DNA from 2 places in the Micromonospora sp. CA-263727 genome. Region 2 is predicted to be linked to the other one. Evidence: riboswitches for the same ligand, from Rfam matches in the RefSeq annotation. Region 2 holds a riboswitch; the other holds the start of a gene.
What was found. Region 2 has a riboswitch for S-adenosylmethionine ahead of thrC (threonine synthase). Riboswitches for the same ligand answer to the same signal wherever they lie in the genome.
Positions count from the first base shown of each region.

Region 1: it holds a riboswitch for S-adenosylmethionine, as region 2 does, so the genes downstream of both, ACQPYA_RS12590 (ABC transporter substrate-binding protein) here and thrC (threonine synthase) in region 2, are expected to answer to the same signal.

Region 1 is NZ_CP192031.1:2,835,928-2,843,258, forward strand. It holds gene ACQPYA_RS12575 (ABC transporter permease) at 1-209, shown strand, start outside; gene ACQPYA_RS12580 (amino acid ABC transporter ATP-binding protein) at 314-1,045, opposite strand; gene ACQPYA_RS12585 (amino acid ABC transporter permease) at 1,042-1,824, opposite strand; gene ACQPYA_RS12590 (ABC transporter substrate-binding protein) at 1,861-2,733, opposite strand; SAM riboswitch class IV at 2,980-3,092, opposite strand; gene ACQPYA_RS12595 (RBBP9/YdeN family alpha/beta hydrolase) at 3,154-3,711, opposite strand; gene ACQPYA_RS12600 (urease subunit gamma) at 4,004-4,306, shown strand; gene ACQPYA_RS12605 (urease subunit beta) at 4,303-4,623, shown strand; gene ACQPYA_RS12610 (urease subunit alpha) at 4,700-6,403, shown strand; gene ACQPYA_RS12615 (urease accessory protein UreF) at 6,403-7,206, shown strand; gene ureG (urease accessory protein UreG) at 7,196-7,331, shown strand, end outside.
Region 2 is NZ_CP192031.1:6,500,749-6,508,079, reverse strand. It holds gene ACQPYA_RS28610 (alpha/beta fold hydrolase) at 1-2,289, shown strand, start outside; gene ACQPYA_RS28605 (ABC transporter permease) at 2,289-3,188, shown strand; gene ACQPYA_RS28600 (DoxX family protein) at 3,383-3,829, shown strand; SAM riboswitch class I at 3,999-4,134, shown strand; gene thrC (threonine synthase) at 4,145-5,431, shown strand; gene ACQPYA_RS28590 (N-acetyltransferase family protein) at 5,736-6,755, shown strand; gene paaN (phenylacetic acid degradation protein PaaN) at 6,808-7,331, shown strand, end outside.

The DNA.
Region 1 (7,331 bases), 3.5 Mb from region 2:
CGGTGCTGATCGGCTTCCTGCTGCTCGGCCAGCTGGGCGCGGTGCTCGACCTGCCCCAGGCCGTGCTGAACCTGTCGCCCTACACCCACGTACCCTCGGCCCCCGCCACCGACGTCACCGTGCCGCCGCTGGTAGTACTCACCTTGCTCGCCGCCCTGCTGCTGACCGCCGCCCTTAAGACCTTCCGCCACCGCGACACCCCCACCTGACCCCGTTGATCGTTTGCGGTCGAGTGACTCGACACGCCGCCAAACGAGTCACTCAACCGCAAACGATCAAGCTCTATGCACATCCGGCACCACCCGCGCGGGTCTCAGAGCACCTGGGAGAGGAAGCGGCGTAGGCGGGGGTGCTGGGCCGCCTCGAAGAGCGCGGCCGGCTCGCCGGCCTCCAGCACCACGCCGGCGTCCATGAAGGCGACCGTGTCGGCGACCTCCCGGGCGAAGCCCATCTCGTGGGTCACCACCACCATGGTCATGCCCTGCGCGGAGAGGTCCGCCATCAGGGCCAGCACGCCCTTGACCAGCTCCGGGTCCAGCGCCGAGGTGGCCTCGTCGAAAAGCATCACCTGTGGCTGCATGGCCAGCGCGCGGGCGATGGCCACCCGCTGCTGCTGCCCGCCGGAGAGGTGCGCCGGCCGGGCGTCGGCCTTCGCGGCCAGCCCCACCCGGTCCAGGTGCGTACGGGCCACCGCCACCGCCTCGTCCTCACCGAGCCTGCGGATCCGGCGCAGCGCGAGGGTGATGTTGCGCAGCACGCTCATGTGCGGAAAGAGGTTGAACTGCTGGAACACCATGCCGACCCGCTGCCGCAGGGCGTCCGGATCGTCACGCAGCACGCTGCGCCCGTCCAGCAGCACGTCACCGCGATCCGGTTCGAGCAGCCGGTTGACCGTTCGCAGCAGTGTTGACTTACCCGACCCGGAGGGGCCGATCACGCAGGCGGTCGCGCCCCGGGCCACGTCCAGGTCCACCCCGCGCAGCACCTGGTTGCGCCCGAAGGCCAGGTGCACGTCGCGCAGGCGCAGACTGACCGAACTGCTCATCGCTGGTTTCCTCCCGCCGCGCCGGGCAGCGCCAGGTCGAGGTCGTCGGGATCGTGGTCGGCCGCTCCGGTGGCCGGCCGGCCGTGCCGCAGCCGCCGGTCGATCCAGTTGACGACGTGCGTCAGCGGCACGGTCAGCGCCAGGTAGCAGAGCCCGGCCAGCAGCAGCGCCGACTGGTTGCCGGTGTTGGCCGCGTAGTCCTGCCCGATCCGGAACAGCTCCCGCTGGCTGGCCAGCAGGCCGAGGAAGTAGACCAGGCTGGAATCCTTGATCAGGGCGATCAGCTGGTTCACCCAGGCCGGCAGGATCCGCCGGATGCCCTGCGGGATGATCACCACCCGCATCGCCTCGCCCCAGGAGAAGCCCAGCGCGCGGGCCGCCTCCAGTTGGGTGGCCTCCACCGACTGGATGCCGGAGCGGAAGATCTCACCGATGTACGCCGCCGCGATCAACGACAGCGCCAGGATCCCCAGCGGGTACGGGTTGGGTCCCCACACCTGCATGCCGAGCGGCGCCAGGCCGACGCCGATCAGCAGGATCGTCGCCGCCGCCGGCAGGCCGCGGAACACGTCGGTGTAGACCCGGGCCGGCCACCGCAACCAGCGGGTACGCGAGATGCCCGCCACGGCCAGCAGGATGCCCAGCGCCGAGCCGAGCAGGGCGGCGGTGACCGCCAGGATCAGCGTGTTCGGCAACCCGACGGTGAGCATCTCGGGTAGCGCCTCGCGCATCGACTCCCAGTCGAAGAACGTCTCCCACAGGGTGCGCAACGGATCCACGGGTCGACCTCCGCCCTGCTCGCTCGTCGTCCTACCTCAGGAAGCGGCCGATGCCGAAGGCGCCGCCGACGTCGAGGGCGCCACCACGTTGCCGCTGCCCGGGGCGAAGTCGGCCGGGATCGGGCGGCCCGGGTAGTACTGCTCCTGCAACCGGGTCCAGGTGCCGTCGGCGATGACCTCGTCCAGGGCCCTGTCCAGCGCCTCGCGCAGCGCGTCGTTGCTCTTGGCGAAGGCGTACGCGGTCGGGGCCGGGCTGAGCAGCTTCGCGGCAACGGTGATCTTGCCGCCGCTGTCCGCGGCGGTCTTCTCGCCGATCTCGGCGGGGGCGATCCAGGCGTCCGCGGTGCCGGCCTTGAGCTGGTTGATCGCGCCGTTGTAGTCGGGCACCCGCACCGGGTCGAGACCCTTGCCGGTGGCGTAGTCGTCCTGGACGGTGCCCTGCACGACCACCACCCGCTTGCCGGGCAACTCGTCGAAGCTGGTCAGCGTCGAGCCGGCGGGCACGTCGAGGCCGAAGTAGCCGAAGTCGTACCCGTTGCCGAAGTCGACGGTCTTCTTCCGCGCCTCGGTGATGGTGATCGAGGAGCTGCCGATGTCGAACTTGCGGTTGCCGACCTGGGCGAGCAGGGCGGAGAAGTCGGTGCCGACGAACTCCACCTTCAGCCCGATCCGGTCGGCGGCGGCGACCAGCAGGTCGTTGTCGAAGCCGGTGAACTTGCCGTCCTTGAGGTACACGTTCGGCGGCGCGTCGCTGAGCGTGCCGGCCCGCAGCACCCCCGGCTGGAGCAGGTCGTACGGGTTGTCGGTACGGCCGGCGGAGTCCGCGCCGCAGGCCGTGAGGGTGGCGGCGGCGAGGACGGCGGCGGTGCCGACGGCGGTGGCCCGGGTCAGGGCAGGAAGGAATCGCACAGGTGTCTCCTGGTTGAGCGGCGGCGGGCACGGGCGTGCCACACCGACGGTCCGCCGCAGGGCGGACCGCTGGGATGGGTCGGTCAGAAAAGGGACGGGTCGTGAGGGGTAACGGCGCGGTCAGCTACACGCGGCGCTACAGACCCGCATCATGTCGACGTGCCGGCGCCGGGTCAGGCGCAGGCAGGCCCCAGGTCGATCGCGGTACGGCATGGTTCTCCTCCAGATCGGGATGACCTGGGAACCAGGCCACGCTTGCACCGGAGGCTGCTCCGATGCCTGGTCTTCACCCGGGGCACCCCTGCGCGGACGAGGGTTGCCGGCCAGCGAGCCGGGGCTTGACGCTGGCGCTCATGACCTGCCGCCGAGGCTAGCAGCCGGTGACGGGGCAACGTCCACCCGTTATGACGCCCCTCACGCTCACCGTCGGGGCTGCGTCGACCGGGCCAGCGAGCGGACCAGACGCTGGCCCTCGGGCCATGGTCCGTACCCGGTCCCGGAGTCGAGGTGTCCGACCGCACCCGCGTCGTGCAGCTCCGAGCGCCAGTCTCGCGCGTACCCCTCGAACTGGGCGAACGTGGCGAATGGGTCGGTGCGGCTGGCTACCAGGATCGAGCGGAACGGCAACGGCTCGCGGGGCACGTCGCCGATGAAGAAATCGACCTCTTCCTCCGGGGCGGGTCTCCAGTCCGGATCCAGGTGCGGCGGCGTGACCAGCAGGGCGGCCCGGACGGGGCCGACGTGCTGACTGGCCCAGACGGCGACGGTCAGGCACCCCGCGCTGTGCGCGACGAGGATCACCGGCTCGTCGCTGGCGCTGATCGCGGCGTTTAGCGCGGCGACCCGCTCGGCGCCGAGGTAGGGCGGCCCGGGCGGCTCGGGTGCCCAGCGATATCCCCGGTGCTCCCTGACCCAATCGTGCGACCAGTGGTCCGGTTTCGGCACTCCCCGCCCGGGCACCATGAGGTACCGCGTCATTCCCGCAAGGATAGCGATCCGGACGCGGTGCCGTGATGCGTGTCGATGCCGTACCCGGTGGGTGTTGCCGACGACCCGCGTGATCCCTTACGGTCGGCTCAGCGGTGGGCGGTGCGGTCCGCATCCGACAAGACACCGCCGGTGGTCCACCACGTGGGCCGGGAGGGTGGAACTCCCGGGCCGCGGACGCGTGGTGGTGTGTCGGCGGGCGAACCCCGAACCGTGCGGTGGCGCGCAGAGGCGTCGGGCCGACGGTGTGCCGGGGAGCGCGGACCTCCACCGGGAGCCACCCTTGTATCTCACCCCCCACGAGCAGGACCGTCTGCTCGTCCACGTGGCGGCCGACGTCGCCCGGCGTCGCCGCGACCGCGGCCTGCGCCTCAACTATCCGGAAGCCGTCGCGGTGATCACCGCCTTCCTGCTCGAAGGCGCCCGCGACGGGAAGTCCGTGGTGGACCTGATGGCCGCCGGCCGCACCGTGCTGACCCGGGAGGACGTCCAGGACGGCATCCCCGAGCTGTTGAGGGAGGTGCAGGTGGAGGCGACGTTCCCGGACGGCACCAAGTTGGTGACGGTGCACCACCCGATCCCGTGATCCCGGGGGAGATCCTGCCGGCCGCCAGGCCGGTGGAGATCAATGTCGGTCGTCCGGTGACCACGCTGCTGGTGGTCAACACCGGCGACCGGCCGGTGCAGGTCGGCTCGCACTACCACTTCGCCGAGGCCAACCCGGCGCTGGACGTCGACCGGGACGCCGCCTGGGGGCAACGGCTCGCCGTACCGGCCGGCACGTCGGTGCGTTTCGAGCCGGGTGTCAGCCGCACGGTGGACCTGGTGCCGCTCGGCGGCGCCCGGATCGTCCCCGGGCTGCGCGGTGAGTGCGGCGGCCCGCTGGACGGAGGGCGGGCATGAGTGAGCGTCAGCGAGCGAATCGTCGGTGCGGTGTGGTGGTGCCTCATGACGGCGCGGAGCGAAGCGGAGGGCCGGCATGAGCATCGTGGAACGGGATCGCTACGTCGCCCTGTACGGGCCGACCACCGGCGACCGGATCAGGCTGGCCGACACGAACCTGCTCATCGAGGTCGAGCACGACCACTGCGCCGGTGGCGACGAGGCGGTCTTCGGGGGCGGGAAGGTGATCCGCGAGTCGATGGGCCAGTCCCGGGCCACCCGGGCCGAGGGCGCCCTGGACACCGTCATCACCGGCGCGGTGGTCCTCGACCACTGGGGAGTGGTCAAGGCCGACGTGGGGCTGCGCGACGGCCGGATCGTCGCGCTCGGCCGGGCCGGCAACCCGGACACCATGGACGGTGTCCACCCGGATCTGGTGATCGGAGCGGCGACCGAGGTGATCGCCGGCAACGGCCGGATCCTCACCGCCGGCGCGGTCGACACCCATGTGCACTTGATCTGCCCGCAGATCGTCACCGAGGCCCTGGCCGGTGGGGTCACCACCCTGGTCGGCGGCGGGACCGGGCCGGCCGAGGGCACCCGCGCCACCACCGTCACCCCGAACGCCTGGCACCTGGCCCGGATGCACGAGGCGCTCGACGCGTTCCCGGTCAACGTGCTGCTGCTCGGCAAGGGCAACACGGTCTCCACCGAGGCGCTCTGGGAGCAGTTGCGGGCCGGGGCCGGCGGGTTCAAGCTGCACGAGGACTGGGGCACCACGCCGGCGGCGATCGACGCCTGCCTGCGCGTCGCGGACGCCTCCGGCGTACAGGTCTCCATCCACACCGACACGCTCAACGAGGCCGGTTTCGTCGCCGACACGCTGCGCGCGATCGGCGGCCGGGCGATCCACTCGTACCACACCGAGGGGGCCGGGGGCGGGCACGCGCCGGACATCATCACCGTCGCCGGGGAGCCGAACGTGCTGCCCTCGTCGACCAACCCGACCCGCCCGTACACCCGCAACACGCTGGCCGAGCACCTGGACATGCTGATGGTCTGCCACCACCTCAACCCGGCGGTGCCGGAGGACCTGGCCTTCGCGGAGAGCCGGATCCGGCCCTCCACCATGGCGGCCGAGGACCTGCTGCACGACCTCGGGGCGATCTCCATCATCGGCTCGGACTCGCAGGCGATGGGCCGGGTCGGGGAGGTCGTGCTGCGTACCTGGCAGAGCGCGCACGTGATGAAGGCCCGGGTGGGGGCGCTGCCGGGTGACGGCGCCGCCGACAACCACCGGGCGAGGCGGTACGTGGCGAAGTACACCATCTGCGCCGCCATGGCCAACGGTCTCGACCAGGAGATCGGGTCGGTGGAGCCGGGCAAGCTCGCCGACCTGGTGCTCTGGGAGCCGGCCTTCTTCGGCGTACGACCACACCTGGTGATCAAGGGCGGCATGATCGCGTACGCCCAGATGGGGGACGCGAACGCCTCCATCCCGACGCCGCAGCCGATGCTGCCCCGGCCGATGTTCGGCGCGTACGGCGGCGCGGCAGCCGCCACCAGCCTGGCGTTCGTGGCCCCCGCGGCGCTGGAGGCCGGGCTGCGGCTGGACGTGCGCCGCCGGGTGGCGCCGGTGGCCGACGTACGGTCGCGCGGCAAGACCGACCTGCCGGAGAACGGGGCGCTGCCGCGCATCGAGGTCGACCCGGACACCTTCACCGTCCGGATCGACGGCGAGGTGGTGGAACCGGATCCGGTGACCGAACTGCCCATGGCCCAGCGGTACTTCCTGTTCTGATGGCCACCTCGACCATGCTGCTGCTCCTCGCCGACGGACGGTTCCCCGCCGGGGCGCACGCCCACTCGGCCGGTCTGGAGGCGGCCGTCGCCGCCGGACGGGTGACCGATCTGACCACGCTGGGGGAGTACCTGCGTGGCCGGCTGGCTACCGCCGGGCTGGTCGCGGCAGCCTTCGCCGAGGCGGCCTGCCGGGCTGCCGCGCCAGGGCCAGCCGGTGCCGCGGCGGCCTGCCGGGCCGCCGGGGCGGGTTCGGCCGGTCAGGTCCGGTCGCCGAGCGTCCCGGACCGGGGCGGCCCACCGTCGTCACCGGAACCGGACGAGGCCGTCCTGCGGCGGGCGGTCCTGGCCCGGCTCGACGCCGAACTGGACGCCCGGACCGCCTCGCCGGCCCAGCGGGCGGTCTCCCGCCGGCAGGGCCGCGCGTTGCTGCGGGCCGGTCGCCAGATCTGGCCGGAGGCCACCTTCGACGACCTGCCCGCCGCACCCGGCGGACCGCACCAGCCGCTGGTGCTCGGGCTGGTCGGCGCCGCCGCCGGGCTGGACCCGGGGCAGGTCGCCACGGTCGCCGCGCACGCGACGGTGACCGGGCCGGCCAGCGCCGCCGTACGCCTGCTCGGCCTCGACCCGTACCAGGTCCAGGCCCTGCTGGTGCGGCTCGCCGACGCCTGCGACGTCACCGCGGCGCGGGCGGCCCGCGCCGCCGGGGAACCACCGGAGCGGCTGCCCGCAGCAACCGCGCCGCTCGCCGACATCCACGCCGAAGCTCATGCCACCTGGGAGGTGCGTCTCTTTGCGTCCTGAAATCGCGCACGACGAGTCCGTTCCGCACACCCACCCCGAACCGGGCGTCGACCCGCACGCCCCGCTGCCCACCACGGCCCGGGCGCTGCGGGTCGGCGTCGGCGGCCCGGTCGGCTCCGGCAAGA
Region 2 (7,331 bases):
ATCACCTGGAACGACCTGTCCCGGGCCTTCCTGCCGGAGAGCACCGGCGGCGAGCCGACCACGGGAGTCTTCAAGTCCGGCTGGGCCGGCATCTTCTTCGGCGGTGGCGGAAACACCGGCTCCGGTCCGGCCGGGATCTCCGGCAACACCTCGGAGGCGCCGGAGGGCGCGCCCGCCTCCGCCGGCCCGCCGAGCCCGGCACCGGGCACCGCCCCGGGCGCCCCGACCAACGGCAGCGTTGCCGATCCCGCCTGCGGCCGGTTTGCCGCCGACATCTGCGCCGCGTACCTGCGCATCGCCGCCACCGGCCGGGCCGACCAGGCCGCCGTCGACCTGCTGCGGCGCTCCAGCCCGGCCGGCGTGCTGGACCGGATCAAGGCTCCCACCCTGCTGGTGCAGGGCGCGGCGGACACCCTCTTCCCGCTCGGCGAGGCGGACGCCAACGCCCGGGGCATTGCCGCGGGCGGCACCCCGGTCCGGGTCGCCTGGTTCACCGGTGGCCACGACGGCGGGTCGGGGCCGCGTACCGACTCCGACCGGGTGAAGTTCCTGACCGCGCAGTGGCTCGACCACTACGTCGCGGGGCTCGGGGCAGCCCCGGACGACACCTTCACGTTCTCCCGGATCGCCGGGTTCGACGCGATGGACCGTGGGCTGGTGGCGACCGGGTACCGCACGGCCGACTACCCCGGCCTGAACGGGGATTCCCGGCAGGAGGTTACGGTGGCCGGGCCGGCCCAGCGGGTGGCGAACCCACCGGGCGGAAATCCGGCCGCCATCTCCTCGGTGCCCTTCGCCGGCTCGCTGAGTTCCCTGCTCAGCGGCGTGGCCGGCGACATTCCCGGGCAGCACGCCCGGTTCGAGTCCGAGCCGCTGGCCGAGGCGTTGGACGTGGTCGGGACGCCGACCGTGCAGATCCGCGCCGCCTCGGCCACCGGTGAGGCCGTCCTCTTCGCCAAGCTCTACGACGTCGACCCGGAGGGTGCGGCCACCCTGCCGAGCGGACTGATCGCCCCGATCCGGCTGACCGGCCTGCCGGCGAGCATCGACGCCGCCCAGCCGGTGACCGTCACCCTGCCGGCGATCGTCCACCGGGTCGAGGCCGGCCACCGGCTCCGGCTGGTCGTCGCCACCTCGGATCAGGCGTACACCACGCCGATCGAGCCGACCGTCTACACGGTGGCGGCCGGGGACGCGCCGCTGAGCCTGCCGACCGTCAGCGCCAGCCCCATCCCGACCGAGGCGGTGCTCTGGCGCTGGGTGCTGGTCGGCCTGCTCGCCGCGATCGTGGTCGGGCTCGTCGTGCTCGTGGCCGTGCTCCGCCTGCGGCACCGCCGCCAGGACACCTCCGTCCACCCGGAGTACGCGGACACCCCGCTGGCCGTGCGCCATCTGCGCAAGGAGTACGCGGACGGCTTCGTCGCGGTCTCCGAGGTGGACTTCGAGGTGCATCCCGGTCAGGTGGTCGGTCTGCTCGGGCCCAACGGCGCCGGCAAGACCACCACGCTTCGGGTGCTGATGGGGCTGACCCAGCCGACCGCCGGCGAGATCTACGTCTTCGGGCACCGGCTGGTGCCCGGCTCGCCCGCGCTGTCGCGGATCGGCGCGCTGGTCGAGGGCCCCGGCTTCCTGCCGCACCTGTCCGGGCTGGAGAACCTCAGGGCGTACTGGCAGGCGACCGGGCGGCCGGCGACGGACGCCCACTTCGAGCAGGCGCTGGAGATCGCCGGGCTGGGTTCGTCGGTGCACCGGCGGGTGCGCAAGTACAGCCACGGCATGAAGCAGCGGTTGGCCATCGCCCAGGCCATGCTCGGCCTGCCGGAGCTGCTGGTGCTCGACGAACCGACCGACGGGCTGGACCCGCCGCAGATCGCCGAGATGCGCCGGGTGCTCCAGCGGTACGCCACCGACGGCCGGGCGGTGCTGGTCTCCAGCCACCTGCTCGCCGAGGTGGAGCAGACCTGCACCCACGCGGTGGTGGTCAACAAGGGGCGGATCGTCGCCTCCGGGCTGGTCGAGGAGATCGTCGGCGAGTCGCCCAGCGTGCTGTTCGAGGTGAGCGACCCGGCGGCGGCCCGGACCGTGCTGGACACGCTCGGTGGCGTGCGGGTGCTGGACGACTCCGACGGGAATCTGGTGGTCGACACCAACGGCACCGCCCGCAGCGAGGTCGTCGCCGAGCTGGTGCGGGCCGGGATCGGAGTGGACCGGGTGGTGCCGCGGCGCCGCCTGGAGGACGCCTTCCTCGCCCTGGTGGGCGAGACTTCTCGGGGAAGTGGGGACCGGTGATGGCGGGATCGACTGTCGAGCCGAAGCGGAGCGCGGCAGCAGTGGCGCCCTCGGGTGCGGCGGCCGGCTACCGGCCGTCCAGGACGCTGCCGTTCGTCGCGGAGTTCCGCCGGCAGGCGTCGCGGCGGCGTACCCAACTGGCGCTCGGCTTCATGGTGCTGCTGCCGCTGATCATCCTGATCGCGTTCCAGTTCGACTCCGGCGACGACGACAACGGAGGGGGCGAGTTCGGCAGCCTGGTCTCCTTCGCCACCTCCGGTGGGCTGAACTTCACCCTGTTCAGCATCTTCGTCTCCGCCTCGTTCCTGCTGGTCGTGGTGGTGGCGCTGTTCTGCGGCGACACGGTGGCCAGCGAGGCGAGCTGGGGTAGCCTGCGCTACCTGCTGGCGGTGCCGGTGCCCCGGGCCCGGCTGCTGGCGGTGAAGCTGCTGGTCGCGCTCACCTACTCGGCGTTGGCCCTGGTGCTGCTCGCCGGCACGGCGTTGTTGATCGGGACCCTGCGGTACGGCTGGTCGCCGCTGCGCAGCACGGTCGCCGCGCAGTTGGAGCCGGGCGAGGGGCTGCTGCGCCTGCTCGCTGTGCTCGGCTACCTGGCGGTCGTCCTGCTGGTGGTCGCCGGGCTGGCGTTCCTGCTCTCGGTGACCACGGACGCCGCGCTCGGCGCGGTGGGCGGCGCGGTGCTGCTCTGGATCCTCTCCAGCATCCTGGACCAGATCACCGCCCTCGGCGCGATCCGCTCCTTCCTGCCGACCCATTACAGCAACGCCTGGCTGGGGCTGCTCTCCACGCCGGTGCAGACCGACGACATCGTCCGGGGCGCGGTCTCCGCGATCTGCTACGCCACCCTCTTCTGGGGTCTGGCGTTCTGGCGCTTCACCCGCAAGGACATCACCAGCTGACGTCGACCACCAGCCGGCCCGGCGCCGGCTGGTGGTCGGATTGTCGCCGCCCTGCCGTGTGTGGTTGGGCGCTTCGGAAGTTTCGGCCGGTAGAGTGGTCTTGGGAGCGTTCCCACAGTGGGAGAATTAATCGACATTAATCGATGACTCTGGGCATTCTGATGGCACCGTCCATCTGCAACGGAGGTATCGGAATGCGAACTGACCGGTTCGGCGGGCCGGCCCTGTCCCTGTTCCGCATGGTGATCGGCCTGCTGTTTCTCTTCCACGGCCTGGCGTCGCTGTTCGGCGTCTTCGGCGGCAACCGGGGCAGCGGCGAGCCCGTCCCGCTCGGGCAGTGGCCCGGCTGGTGGGCCGCCCTGATCCAGGCGATCTGCGGTGCCCTGGTGCTCGTCGGCCTCTTCACCCGGCCCGCCGCGCTGCTGGCGTCGGGCTCGATGGCCTACGCGTACTTCGTGGTCCACCAGCCCGAGGCGCTGCTGCCGCTGCGCAACCACGGCGAGCTGGCCGTGCTCTTCTGCTGGTCGTTCCTCCTGGTCGCGGCGCTCGGCCCGGGTGTCTGGGCACTCGACAACCTGCGGCGGCGCGGCGACGCGCGGGTCGACCTCGGCGCGGGTGAGCGCCGGCCGGTGTCGGCCTGACGGTGGCGGCCCGGTCACCGGGCCGCCCGCGTCACGGCCGGCGAGCCCGGCCAGCACCGCCTGACGAGCCCATCGGGACACGTCAAGGCGGGTGAGGAATGGCTCACAGGCTGAGATTGGCGGGGGACGAGCGCGGCGGGAATGCCTAGACTCGGCGCTACAACTGCATACCTCATCCAGAGGGGCTGAGGGATACGGCCCGACGACGCCCCGGCAACCACCCCCCGCGCTCATCGTTGAGCGTCCGGCGGGGCAGGTGCCAATTCCGTCCCCGCCGCAGGGTGCGATGCGGGGAAAGATGAGAGGACTCTCGACATGACGTCGACGCTCGTCCCTTCCGGCATCGACACCACCGCCAGCCCCGCCCGCGCCCTGGTCTGTCGTGCCTGTTCGGCCCGCTATCCGCTCGCCGCCCAGCACGCCTGTTACGAGTGTTTCGGCCCGCTGGAGGTCGACTACGACCCGGCCGCCCTCGCCGCCGTCACCCGGGAGCAGATCGAGGCCGGCCCGCGCAACCTCTGGCGGTACGCCGCCCTGCTGCCCGCCGGCCAGGACCCGGCCACCCGGGTCACCCTGGATCCCGGGCTGACCCCGTTGGTGGCCGCCGACCGGCTCGCCGCCGAGTTGGGCATCACCGCGCCGCTATGGGTGAAGGACGACAGCGCCAACCCCACCCACTCGTTCAAGGACCGGGTGGTGTCCGTGGCGCTCAGCGCGGCCCGAGCGCTGGGCTTTTCGCGGTACGCCTGCGCCTCCACCGGCAACCTGGCCAACTCGGTCGCCGCGCACGCCGCCCGGGTGGGCGCCCCGTCAGTGGTTTTCATCCCCAGCGACCTGGAGCAGGGCAAGGTGGTGACCACCGCGGTCTACGGCGGTGAGCTGGTCGCCATCGACGGGTCGTACGACGACGTGAACCGGCTCTGCGGCGAACTGGTGGAGACCGACGAGTTCGAGGACACGGCGTTCGTCAACGTGAACGTCCGGCCGTACTACGCGGAGGGCTCGAAGACGCTCGGCTACGAGGTCGCCGAGCAACTCGGCTGGCGGATTCCCGCCCAGGTGGTCATCCCGATGGCCTCCGGCGAGCTGCTCACCAAGATTGACAAGGCGTTCAGCGAGCTGGTCGAGATCGGGCTGGTCGAGCCGCCGGCCGGCGGCTGGAAGGTCTTCGGGGCGCAGTCGGCCGGCTGCAACCCGATCGCCACCGCCCTGCACGCGGGGAGCGACACCATCACCCCGGTCAAGCCCACCGGTATCGCCAAGTCGCTCAACATCGGTGACCCGGCGGCCGGCCTGTACGCCCTCGAAGCGGTACGCCGCACCGGCGGGTGGATGGAGTACGTCGACGACGACGAGATCCGGGCCGGCGTACGGCTGCTGGCGCGTACCACCGGGGTCTTCGCGGAGACCGCCGGCGGGGTGACCGTCGCGGTCCTGCGCAAGCTGGTCGAGTCCGGGCGGCTCGACCCGGCCGCGGAGACCGTGGTCTTCAACACCGGCGAGGGGCTCAAGACGCTCGACGCGGTCGCCGGCCAGGCAGGCCCGACCCACCGGATCAAGCCGTCGCTGCGGGCCGCCCGCGACGCCGGTCTCCTCGGCTGACAGCGCCCGGCGTCGCAGCTGGCCGGGGCCCGAGTGGAGCACGATGGGCCGCCTGGACGGCTCGGGAGGATTCGCCGGGTAACTGGCTTTTAGCTGTGAGTATGAAAAACACGCCGTTGGGGACTTGACGGGCAGGAACCGGACGGCGCAAGATGCTCCGTGCGGGAGGGCGTTTCGCCGTAGACTTTCAGTCTTTACGACCCAGCGCCGGAGGCGTTGTGCGATCGTCCCTCCCGACCAACCTCCGAGCGGGCCAGCGGGAAATTCGCTGGCCCGCTCGTTTTTCGTGGCGCACGCTGCGGGGATGACCGTCACCATCACCACCTTCGGGCCCGCCGACGAGGCAGCCATCGAGCAGGCGTACCAGGTCGGTGTGGCGGCCACGGCCGTGGACACACCAGACTTCCCGCCCTCCTGCCGGCAGCGGTTCACCGCCACGGTCCGCCATCCGATGCCGGGCAACGCGCCGGTGAACCTGCTGGCCCGGCTCGACGGCGAGCCCGCCGGTCACCTCGCGCTCGACCTGCCGCAGCTGGAGAACACCGAGAACGCCTCGGCCAGCCTGGTCGTGCACCCGGCGTACCGCCGGCGGGGCGTCGGTCGGGCGCTCCACGAGCACGGCCTCGGCCTGCTCCGCGAGCGGGGACGCAAAAGGGTGACCGCGATGAGCCGGGCCCACCTGCCCGGCGAGCCCGACCGCCCGGCGCCCGCGACCGCGTTCGCCGCGGCCACCGGCGCGGTCAACGCCCTGGTGGACGTGCGGCGACGGCTGGATGTCGCCGATCTCGACCAGGCGGGGCTGGACGCGCTGCTGGCCGAGGCCCGGGCCAGGGCGTCGGGCTATCGCGTGCTGCACTGGCGGGGCCACACCCCGGACGACCTTGCCGCCGACGTCGCGTACCTCGACGGGCGGCTGCTGGCCGACGCGCCAATGGGCGACCTGGCCTGGGAGCCGGAGCAGGTCGACGCGGAGCGGTTGCGCGGCACCGACCTGGCGCTGGAGGCGCGCGGCCGGCGTCGCTACCACCTCGGTGTCCGCCACGAGGCGTCCGGCCGGCTGGTCGCGTGGACCCTGCTGGAGGTCGGGGCGTCCGCGGACTGGCACGCGTTCCAGCAGATCACCATCGTGGATCCGGAACACCGCGGGCATCGACTCGGCCTGCTCACCAAGATCGAGAACTTGCGCCACCTGCTCGCCCACGAGCCCGCCGTCCGGGCGATCGACACCTTCAACGCGGAGAGTAACGACCACATGATCGCCATCAACGAGCAACTCGGCTTCCGGCTGGTGGACCGGTGGAGCAACTGGCAGCTGACCATCTGAGTTGTGACACGCCCCTACTGATGGCGGGGGTTTCTGTTGCATGATGGCGGGCATGACGGACACCCCGCACCCCCTGTACGACAGGCACGCCGAAACCCTCAACCGGGCGCTGACCGCGATCACGGAGCGGGGGTACTGGTCGGCCTACCCGGAATCGCCCAGCCCCCGGGTGTACGGCGAGAACGCGGCCGCCGACGGCAAGGCCGCCTTCGAGGCGTACCTGGGCGGAGACTTCCCGCTCGACCAGCCGGGCGACGGCGACCGGGTCGCCACCGAGGCCAGCCCGTTCGGCGTCGAGCTGAACGTGCGCTACCCGCACGCCAGCGCCGACCAGCTCGTCGCCGCCGCCTCCGCCGGGCTGCCCGGCTGGCGTGACGCCGGCCCGCAGGCCCGGGTGGGCGTCTGCCTGGAGATCCTCGACCGGCTGCACAAGCACGTGTTCGAGCTGGCCAACGCGGTGCAGTTCACCAGCGGCCAGGCGTTCGTGATGGCCTTCCAGGCCGGTGGTGCGCACGCGCTGGACCGCGCCCTGGAGGCGATCGCCTACGCGTACGCGGAGATGACCCGGCACCCCGG